One region of the Mycolicibacterium wolinskyi str. Jessa 2025 genome, then DNA from elsewhere that is predicted to be linked to it. Evidence: riboswitches for the same ligand, from Rfam matches in the RefSeq annotation. Region 1 holds a riboswitch; each other region holds the start of a gene.
What was found. Region 1 has a riboswitch for cobalamin ahead of ACOI2T_RS34460 (ABC transporter substrate-binding protein). Riboswitches for the same ligand answer to the same signal wherever they lie in the genome.

Region 1 (3,541 bases):
GGCGGAGAAGCGACCGAGCGCCGGTGATCGGCGGTCGAAGCGGAAATGGTCGCCGTTGAGCAGGATTCCGCCGGTGCCGAGCAACGCCGCGGCGTCCGAATAGACGCGTAGCAGGGTATCGGGCATGAGCCAGTGCAGCGCCGTCGTCGACACGAAGGCATCGGGCGCACTGCCGCCGAGCGCCCCGGCGACGAGAGCCGGCCAGTTCTCGTCAGCGAGATCGGCGTCGAGGACCGTCACCCGGTCCCCGTAGACCGGCCGCAACGCCCGGGCCGCGATGTCGAGCAGCAGCGGGTCGTGGTCGACGGCGACGACCCTGGCGTTCAGCAGCGCATCGAGCACTCGCCTGGTCAATGACCCTGGCCCGCAAGCCAAGTCGACGACGACCGGGCTGTCGCCGCACGCGAGTTCCAACAACTCCACCATGATGCGGAACCTGCCCTCGCGGTCGGCGATATAGGCGGCCTGCTGCTCGTCCCACGATGCCAGAAGCGCGGCCGCGGATTCGGCGCCGCTCATTTGCCGACCACCCCGAGCGTGCGCAGCCCGGCCGCGACAGTCTCGATCGCATCGACATTGCGCAGCGACGGGTCCATCGCAGTGCCCGGCAACACGATCCACCGGCGTTCCCGCACCGCGGTCAACCGCTTGGCGGCCGGATCGGTTTCCAGGAACCGGATCTTGGCGGCCGCGCTGTCGCCGTCGTCACCGCGGGTCAGGTCGGCGAGGATGAGTACGTCGGGATCGCGTTCGAGGATGGCCTCCCACGAGATCTCGGGCCACAGTTGGCGGTTGTCGGCGAATGCATTCCGTGCTCCGAGTTCGGTGGTGATGATGCCCGGCGCACCGCAACAGCCCGCGATGTAGGGAGTCTTGGTGCCCGCGTACCACCACATCACCGTGACGCCGTCGGCCTTGAGCCCGTCGGCCGCGGTGGCCTTCCGGGCACGCAGCGACGAGATCAGCTGATCGGCCCGATCCTGGACGCCGAATATCTTTGCCACATCGGCAATCTCCGCGTACATGTCATCGAGCGTGAGCGGCCGCTGCTGGGCGGCGTCCTGCCCACCGCATTCGCTCGACGATTGATAGGTGGGCACGCCGAGACTCTCGAAGCGGTCCCGCGGGGCCACTCCCTCGTGGGTGAACGACCAGTCGAACGTCGCGTACACGAAGTCGGGCTTCTCCTTCAGAACACGTTCGAACGACGGGAAATCGCGACTCAGCACCGGCACTTTGGCGTTCTCGGCGGCAAGCTCGGGGCGGACCTCGTCGCTCCACGATGCGCTGCCGACCATGCGATCGGCCAGTCCGAGCGTCAACAACAGCTCGGTGGCCGGCTGATTGATCGAGACCGCTCGTTGCGGCGGAGCTTTCACCGTCACCGTTCGGCCGCAGTTCTCCACGGCAACGGGATAGCCAGCGGTGTCGCCGCCGGACGAGGTGGTGGTCTTGCCCGCCGATGAGCCGCACCCGGCCAGCAGCGACATGGCAAGTAGGAGAACGGAAATGGTGCGCGTGCGCTCAGACACGACGAGACCTTTCGATCCGGGACCCGATCGCGGAGTCCGTCCGATGGGCGGACCTCGCGCCGCAACCCGGCGACGAGGCCCGAGCCAGCAGGTCTTCGGACTCGGAATCATCCAGGCGGAGCGCCTTCCCAGCCCCGTCGAGGGGCCAGTGGCCGTTGCTCCGCCTGTCCTCCATACCGCTGCGCGTCAGTTCCGGATTCGCACCGGATTCCCTGACCCAATCGGGCTGGGTACGACTGGCTCGACCGGACCATACCAGCGCGCCGGATCGGGTGGGCGCCTCGGCGGCGCAGGTGGGCACAAAAGGCATCAGCACGCGTTAATGATAATCATTTTCATTAAGGCGTTGAACGCCACCCCTGGCAACTTTTCCGTCCGGCCGCCAAGACACCCGCGCTGCCCTACATTCATCCGGTGACTACCGCCAAGGTGCCTCCCGTCGGGCTGGTCCGCGCCACCGAACGCGTCCGCCATCACCTGCGCAGGCTCTATCAGCGCACGGCCCCGCCGCCCGCCGTGATGCTCGAGTTGATCCTGTCCGCCTGGGTCGCACAGGGCATCACCGTCGCCGCGGAGCTCGGAGTCGCCGACGCGCTGGCCGGCGGTCCGCTGCGCCCGGACGAGCTGGCCCGCCGGGTCGGCGCCGACGCCGATGCGCTGGACCGGCTCATGCGGGCACTGGTCAGCGAGGGGGTGTTCCGCCGGACGCGCGACGGACGCTATGCGCTCAACACACTCGCCGACAGCCTGCGCAAGGACGCTCCGGTGTCGATCGCGGCGATGGCCAGATTCGTGGGCTCGCCGCAGCATCGCGAGCACTGGAGCCACCTCGGCGACGCTGTACGCACGGGCGAAGCCGTCATCCCCAAGCTGCGCGGCAAAGAGGCCTTCGACTACATCGGTTCCGAGCCCGAACTCGCCGCGATCTTCAACGACGCGATGACGAGCATCTCGGAATTGGCGATCGCCCCGGTGGTCGCGGCCTACGATTTCAGCCGTTTCGCCACGATCGCCGATGTCGGCGGCGGGCACGGTCGGCTGCTGTCGGCCATCCTGGAAGCGACGCCGTCGGCCAGGGGTCTGCTCTACGACCTGCCCCAGGTCGTCGAAGGCGCCCCGGAGTTGCTCGGCAGGTACGGCACCGCGGAGCGGGTGCAAGTGCTGCCCGGGTCGTTCTTCGAACGCGTACCCGAGGGGGCCGACGCCTACATCTTGAAAAACATCATTCACGACTGGCCCGACGAACAGGCGCTGACGATCTTGCGCAACGTGCGCGCCGCCGCAGCACCGGGAACCACACTGTTGCTCATCGAGGGCGTCATCCCCGACCACGACCGCGAATTCATCGGCAAGTGGACCGACATGGAAATGCTGATCGGCATCGCGGCCCGCGAGCGTACCGAGGCCGATTACCGCAAGCTCTACGAGCAGGCCGGGTTCCGGCTGACCCGCGTGGTGCCGACGGCATCACCGTTCAGTTTGGTTGAGGGGCAAGCGGTCTGACGCCGTTCACCTCGCGGTGACGTGTGCGATGTGTTTTTTGAGCTGATCAGCCACCCGGTCCAGCGGTTCAATGCTCCGCTGAGCCCGGCACATCGCCACAGTGCCCTCGATCGCCGCGACGATGAGCGTGGCGGTTTCGACGGCATCGCCGTCAGGCGCGCCGTGCTCGCGCAACGCGTCGGCGAGTAGCGAGGTCCAATTGGCGAATGCGGCGGCCGCGGCGTCGCGGGGCTGGGCGCGGTCATCGTCGGGGTAGTCCTCGACCGCCACCGCAAGCACCGGGCATCCGGCACGAAAGTCGCTGTCCAGAACGATCTTCCGCCACATATCTGTGAAAACTCGCAGGCCTTGCACTGGCCCCGCGCGCATAGCCTCGCGCAGACCCGTAACCGTGAGGTCGTCGGCCCAGCGCACCGCTTCGGTGGCGAGTTGGTCCTTGCCGCCCGGGAAGTAGTGGTAGACGGATCCGAGCGGCGCGTTCGCATGCTGGGCGAGATGCCGCACGC
Region 2 (3,541 bases), 1.1 Mb from region 1:
TGCGGGCCCGCGGTGCCAGCCGGCGCAGCACCGCCAGCGTGGTCGCCTCCGGTTCGGTGAGCACCAGTACGTCGGCGAACTCGGCTTGGCCTACCACCACCTGTGCGGCCGTGCGGCCGTCATCGAGTTCGTCCTCGCCGACCGCCTGAGGCAGCCACGCCGAGGTGTCGACACAGCTGACGACCGCCTCGATACTCACGTCGCGCGCGGCCGGTCCGTCGATGTAGCCGGGGCCGACGCACACGTGGATGTTGTCGATCGCCCAACACACCGGCTCCGGCTCGAGCCACGGCATCAGTTGCACCACGATACGAGCGACGTCGCTGCGCCGGTGCAGGCGGCGGAGGAGCACGAGCAGGTCGTCGCGCACCGTGCAGGACACGCAGCCGTGGGCCAGCTCAAGCGGCCAGTCCGACGTGTCGGCCGCGGTGCCCACCGTCCGCAGCACCACCTGGCCGTCGTAGGTGTGGCGAACCAGCACGGTTCCCGGCTTGCGGCTCAACTGCTCGACGACGCGGTCGGTGTCGCCCTGGCCCGCCACCAGCACAACAGGCGTTCTCACCTGGCCTCCCGATTAACTATTGAAAACGATTATCATTATGCTTAAACAACGGTACCTCGAGGCGAAGGAGATTCAATGTCGGCCCACTGCCAAGTCACCGGGCGATCGCCCGGCTTCGGCAACACGGTGTCGCACTCACACAAGCGGAGTAGCAGGCGCTGGAACCCGAACATCCAGAACAAGACCTATTACCTGCCGAGTGAGGGGCGCCGGGTGCGGTTGCGGGTCAGCGCCAAAGGGATCAAGGTGATCGACCGCGACGGCATCGAGGCAGTCGTGGCCCGGCTGCGCAGTCGAGGGGAGAAGATCTGATGGCGCGCACCGACATTCGGCCGATCGTGAAGCTGAGATCCACTGCGGGAACCGGCTACACCTACGTGACGCGCAAGAACCGGCGCAACGATCCGGACCGCATCGTGCTGAAGAAGTACGACCCGGTGATCCGCAAGCACGTCGACTTCCGCGAGGAGCGCTGATGGCCAAGGTGTCCAAGATCGTCAAGAACGAGCAACGGCACAAGCTGGTCGCGCGCTACGCCGAACGGCGGGCCGAGCTCAAGGACATCATCCGGAATCCGGCGAGCACGAGAGAACAACGGGCCGCGGCGGTTTCGGCGTTGCAGCGACTTCCGCGTGACTCAAGTCCGGTGCGGCTGCGCAACCGCGACTCCGTGGACGGCAGGCCGCGCGGGCACCTGCGCAAGTTCGGGCTCTCCCGGGTTCGGGTCAGGGAGCTCGCGCATCGCGGCGAGCTGCCCGGCGTGCGGAAGTCGAGCTGGTAAATGGCCAAGAAGACTCCGCGAAAGCGCACGCCAGCAATTGAACTCAAGAAGCCGAGGCGCAATCAGCTCAAGGCTCTCGGCGTCACACACGTCGACTACAAAGACGTCCAACTGCTGCGGACCTTCATCAGTGAGCGGGGCAAGATCCGCTCGCGTCGGGTCACCGGACTCACCCCACAGCAGCAGCGACAGGTTGCCACGGCGATCAAGAACGCCAGGGAGATGGCACTGCTGCCGGTGGCGGGCACCCGCTGACCTACTATCGACACCGATAGGCGACTGCGGAACGTGGAAGCCGGTGTGAATCCGGCGCGGTCCCGCCACTGTGATCGCTCGGTCAGCGCGCTGACCGGCGAGAGCCAGACACACCCCGCAGTCGCCACCTCGCAAGCACTGGGGCGGATCTCCCCAGAGAGGATGGGAGAGCCCATGACCGGTCGTTGGATGGTCGTCGTGATGGCGTCATTGCTCTTGGCGTCGGGATGTGCCGGTAACGCCGCAACGCAGACCACAGCCGGCACTCCGCCGGGATTCCCGGTGACAGTGGACAACTGCGGCGTCACCACGACCTACGATCGGCCGCCGACCCGCGCGGTCGCCCTCAATCAGCATGCGATCGAGACGCTGCTGGCCCTCGGCCTGGAGAAGTCGATGGTCGGCACGTCCTATCTGGACGACCGGATCCTGCCGGAGTATCAGGCCGCCTACGACAGCGTGCCGGTGCTCGCCGAGGAGTATCCGTCCTATGAGGCACTGCTGGCGGTCGAGCCCGATTTCGTCTACGGCGGGTGGGACAGTGCCTTCGACGAGAAGGAGGGCCGCGCCCGGCACCGGCTCGCCGATGTGGGAATCGACACCTACCTCAACATCGAGGACTGCTCGTCCGAGCCCGCGACGATGTCCACGGTGGACGCCGAACTTCGCGGCATCGGACGGATTTTCGGAATCAGCGACCGCGCTGAGGAGCAGGTCGACCAGTTGCACCGCGACCTCGAACGGGCCGAGTCGAAAGTGCGGGGAGCCGCGCCCGTCACGGTAGCCGTCTACGACAGTGGTGAGGCGACGGTGTTCACGTCCGGCGGCAAGGGGATCGGCAACGAGATGATCACGGCCGCCGGTGGCGTGAACCTGTTCTCCGATGTCCCGAAGGTGTGGGCCGATGTGTCCTTCGAGCAGTTCGCCGAACGGTCGCCCGACGTCATCCTGATCTACGACTACGGCGATCAGCCCGTCGAGCAGAAGAAGAAGTTCCTGATGGGCCACCCCCTGCTGCAGCATGTCCCGGCGATCCGCGACGAGCGGTTCGCCGTGCTTCCGCTGTCGTCGGTGGTGGTGGGTGTGCGGATTGCCCGTGCAGTGGAAGCCCTTGCCAGGCAACTGCATCCGGAGCGGTTTTAGTGAGCCTTGCCGGCCGTCGCGGGATTCCGTACGGGTTGGTCCTGATGGCGCTCGCGGCGATGTTGGCGGCTGCGATGACCACGGGTGTCGCAGTCGGGTCGGTGCCCATCGCGCCGGGTGAGGTGTGGGCGATCGTCGCGCATGCCATTCATCCGGGACTGGCCGAACAGTCCTGGCCGGCAGTGCGCGAATCGATCGTGCTGGGCGCCAGGCTGCCGCGCGTGGTGCTGGCCGCGGTGATCGGCGCGGGCCTCGCGGCATGCGGTATGACGCTGCAGGCGGTGGTGCGCAATCCACTTGCCGATCCGATGTTGCTCGGGGTGTCCTCCGGCGCATCGGTCGGTGCGGTCGTCGTGCTGGTGCTCGGTGTGGGAGCCCTGCAGATCGTCACGCTTCCGCTCGCGGCGTTCGGTGGTGCGCTGGCCGCGCTTGTCGCGGTGTACTTCCTGGCCCGATCCGGCGGTCGGATGACTACGGTGCGGTTGATCCTGGCGGGCGTCGCGGTGGCCGAGGTGCTGTCCGCGCTGGCGAGCCTAATCATCGTCACGTCCGACGACCCGCACAAGGCGCAGGCCGCGGTGCGCTGGATGCTGGGCGGACTCGGCGGTGCCACCTGGCCGATGGTCTGGGTGCCCGCCGCGGTCGTATTCGTCGGTGTGGTCGTCCTTTTGGCGGTCACGCGGTCACTGAACCTGCTCTACACCGGCGAGGAGGCCGCGGCCTCGCTGGGCCTCGACGTGCACCGGTTCCGCGGCGCGATGTTCGTCGTCGTCGCGCTCATGGTCGGCGCCATGGTCGCG
Region 3 (3,541 bases), 2.8 Mb from region 1:
CGGTTTCGGCCGGGCGACATCGCCGTACAGGATCGGCGGGCGTACACAGCGGCTGCCGTACGACTGCACCCAGCCGTTCTGCGTCGCGAAGAATCCGTCCAGTTGCTCGGCGAAATACTGCACCATGTCGTTGCGTTCGGGTTCCCCGTGCACGAGCACGTCGAGTCCCAGCTGCTCTTGAAGCTTGATGACATCGGCGATCTCGGCCCTCATCCGGCGCTCGTATTCGGCCGCGTCGATCCTGCCGGCCCGTAGGTCGGCGCGAGCGAGCCGAATGGCCGACGTCTGTGGGTAGGACCCGATGGTCGTCGTGGGCAACGACGGCAGCCGCAATCGGTCGTTCTGAGCGGCACGACGCACATCAGCAGGTCCACGCTCGGCGCCCGACGCCCTGATCGATGAGATGCGCGCGCGGATCTCGCCGTTGTCGAGCCGGGGATCGTTCTTGCGCGACGCGATTGCGCCGTTGGACGCCGCGACCTCGGCCGCGATCGCGTCCGGTCCGTCCTTCAGGCCGCGCGCCAGCACGACCACCTCGGTGACCTTCTCGGACCCGAACGCCAGCCAACTACGCAGGGCGTCGTCGAGTTGCGGCTCGGCGCCGAGACTGTACGGCACGTGCAGCGTCGAGCAGGATGTCGAAACGGCCACGCGGCCGGCGCATTCCGACAGCGCATCCAGACTGCCCAGCGCGGCTTCCAGATCGGTGCGCCACACGTTGCGGCCATCGACCACGCCGGCGACGACGAGCTTGTCGGCCAGCTCCGGCACGGCTGCGACGGCTGCGGCACGCCCGGCCACGAGGTCGACCCCGATCGCCTCGACCGGCGTACGGGCCAGTGCCGGCAGCACGTCGGCCAACTCGCCGAAGTATGTCGCGGCAAACAGCGCGGGGCGGTGCGCGAGGCCGGCTAGCCGCGCGTACGTGCGCTCGGCCAGTTCGGCACCGTTGTCGAGGATGTCGGTCACCAACACGGGCTCGTCGAGCTGCACCCACTGCGCGCCGTTGTCCGCGAGCAGCTCCAGCAGCTCGGCGTACACCCCGACGAGCTCGTCGAGCCGGTCGATCGGCGCACCGTTCCCCGCCTTCGACAGCGCCAGGAAGGTAATCGGTCCGATGACCACGGGACGTGCCGGAATATTGTGTGCCGCGGCTTCTTCCAACTCTGCGAGCACCTTGGCGGGATTCAGCGCAAAGGTGATCTCCGGACCGATCTCGGGAACGAGATAGTGGTAGTTGGTATCGAACCACTTGGTCATCTCCAGTGGCGCGATCACATCGGTCCCGCGAGCCGCGGCGAAGTACCGGTCGAGTTCGTCTGGAATCACCGCGACCCGAGACGGCAACGCACCCAACAGCACTGCCGTGTCCAGTACCTGGTCGTAGTAGGAGAAGGTGTTCACCGGGACCGAGTCCAGGCCCGCCGCGGTTAGCGCGCGCCAGGTTTCGCGGCGCAGACCGGCCGCGACGGCTTCGAGCTCGCCGCGGTCGATGCAACCGGCCCAGTATTTCTCGACCGCGCGCTTGAGTTCGCGGTTCGGGCCGATGCGAGGTGACCCGAGAACGGTGGCGGTGAACGGTGTAGCGGTTGTGCTCATGACGACGTCCTTCGAACTGCGACGGGATGGTCACCGCCAGCGGACGCCCGAGCCGAGCACGGTCACCCGCCACGAGCGGACCGCGTCGGCCACACGCCCATTCCACGAGGCGATGAACCACCGGGCGCGGCGCGCCCGGTACAACCGGCAGGTCTTCGGACTCGCAGGCACGCACGATGTTCGTGCACCTAGTGGCCGTCGCTTCCCAGCCGCAGTGTTCTGCGTGCCAGTGCTGATGACGGCGGTCGTTCCTGCATACCGCTGCGGGACAGTCCCGGATTCTCACCGGGTTCCCTCTCACGTCGCACCTCTTCAAGCGTGCGACGCTCGATGTCGACACCGGCCGAGGCCGGCATCGACAAACCAGCTGCGACGACCAGGTTACTCGCCGTCGCCGGCGCAGTACCGGCTCACCTGCGCAGCGACGCCTTGATGGTATCGGCGACCATCGCCGCCTGAGTGACGGTTTCCGACGCGGGTTTACAGGCCTGGACATCGATGATCACGTTCGCCTCGACCGCCAACACACGCTGGCATGACCGCGCCTGCACACCCGTTCCACGCGTGAACGGCATCGACAGCTCGGTGTCGGTCTCCGCCAGCGCCCCACTCTTCCACTTGGGTAACTGCTGACCGTTGAGATTGATGTTCACGTTGTGGTCGGCGCACTTCGACCACCGATCGGCCGACTCTCGATAGAAGTCACGGGCATCCTGCTCGGACGGGTAGGAGACCACCGATTGGACGACGAGGTTGTCCCAGTTGTCGGTGTCCGGTGAACGCAACAGCTGCTGACGCAGCGCGTTCCACCCGTCGCCGTATATCGCCGCCTCGTTAACCTGCCATACCCCAAGACAATTGAGGTTGGGCAGCAGATTGCGGTGATCACCCATCGTGGTCACCATCGGATGCGACGTCATCCCGGTGGTCGCCATCAGGGTGTTCATCTGATCGGTGCTGAGCAGCAGGCCGTTGAGGTCGGCGTCGCCGACAACGGTGGGCTCCGCATCGACGTTGCCGTGGCCCGCGCACCCGGTGAGCATGACAAGCAGGGCAATGAAGGCGGTCACACAGCGCAGCAGGCGGCGCTCAGGCATGCGTACCGGCCAGCGCGCACGCCATCTGGGCATTGTGGGCATCGTCGTTGAGTTCGCTGGCCGTCACATTCAGCGTGTCCCCGCTGCCCCGCAACCCCATCTTCAGCAACAGCTTGGTCGCGTCCACCGACCAGGCACGCATCGGGCTGGCGATATCGGGTGACAACCCCGGTGTCCCAGCCGCATTCATCGCCTTCGCAGCCGATTCCCGCAGTGCGGTACGACCGCTCACGTTGGTGGTATTGACGATCGGGTCCGAGTAGTCGGGACGGGTGCTGCCGTCGATCGTGTCCGCGAAATCCCCGTAGAACACCGATGCGTTGTCCAGCGCCTCGGCGAAAAGTGAGCACGCCGCGACCGCTGCCGGGCTGGCGTCACCGGCAGACACCGGGCCCGCGGCCATCGGATCGGGCGCCGGAGCCGTCGGATCCGGAACAGCCACCGGTGCCGCGGGTGCTGCAGGCGCGGGGGCAACCGCGCCCGCCTCGGTCTGGACGACCGCGTCGGGATCGGCAGACGCCGTTGGCCCCACTGCGATTCCGATGCCCAGTGCGACACCGAGCACCGCCAGACCTCGCCCACACAGGTTTGACGACCTCACCTAGTCCTCCAAAAATCCAACTGCCAGCACGCAATCGGGCATCGCCGGCCATTGCTCCCATACCGTCGGCGCAACATGTGTCTCAAAGGTGAACGACCGGCAAATGCTCCCGCTCCACCTGCCGTCCATTGCATGTCCGGGGCCTGGCACGCCACAGTTGAATGTATTACGTTGGTGCGCAGTCAATTACCAGGAAGTTCACAGTTTCCGGAAAACCCTGCCGGATGGGAATGTGGCGCGATGT

Region 2: another riboswitch for cobalamin. It lies ahead of ACOI2T_RS03580 (ABC transporter substrate-binding protein); the one in region 1 lies ahead of ACOI2T_RS34460 (ABC transporter substrate-binding protein).
Region 3: another riboswitch for cobalamin. It lies ahead of metE (5-methyltetrahydropteroyltriglutamate--homocysteine S-methyltransferase); the one in region 1 lies ahead of ACOI2T_RS34460 (ABC transporter substrate-binding protein).

Annotation. Positions count from the first base shown of each region.
Region 1 covers NZ_CP185960.1:6,975,632-6,979,172, forward strand. Annotated here, with positions in the region: gene ACOI2T_RS34455 (class I SAM-dependent methyltransferase) at 1-519, opposite strand, end outside; gene ACOI2T_RS34460 (ABC transporter substrate-binding protein) at 516-1,490, opposite strand; cobalamin riboswitch at 1,602-1,788, opposite strand; gene ACOI2T_RS34465 (methyltransferase) at 1,947-3,035, shown strand; gene ACOI2T_RS34470 (TetR/AcrR family transcriptional regulator) at 3,042-3,541, opposite strand, start outside.
Region 2 covers NZ_CP185960.1:690,074-693,614, forward strand. Annotated here, with positions in the region: gene mrf (ribosome hibernation factor-recruiting GTPase MRF) at 1-562, opposite strand, end outside; gene rpmB (50S ribosomal protein L28) at 638-874, shown strand; gene rpmG (50S ribosomal protein L33) at 874-1,038, shown strand; gene rpsN (30S ribosomal protein S14) at 1,038-1,343, shown strand; gene rpsR (30S ribosomal protein S18) at 1,344-1,598, shown strand; cobalamin riboswitch at 1,568-1,732, shown strand; gene ACOI2T_RS03580 (ABC transporter substrate-binding protein) at 1,773-2,741, shown strand; gene ACOI2T_RS03585 (FecCD family ABC transporter permease) at 2,786-3,541, shown strand, end outside.
Region 3 covers NZ_CP185960.1:2,348,963-2,352,503, reverse strand. Annotated here, with positions in the region: gene metE (5-methyltetrahydropteroyltriglutamate--homocysteine S-methyltransferase) at 1-1,599, opposite strand, end outside; cobalamin riboswitch at 1,729-1,958, opposite strand; gene ACOI2T_RS11715 (sensor domain-containing protein) at 2,010-2,669, opposite strand; gene ACOI2T_RS11710 (Rv2240c family protein) at 2,689-3,297, opposite strand.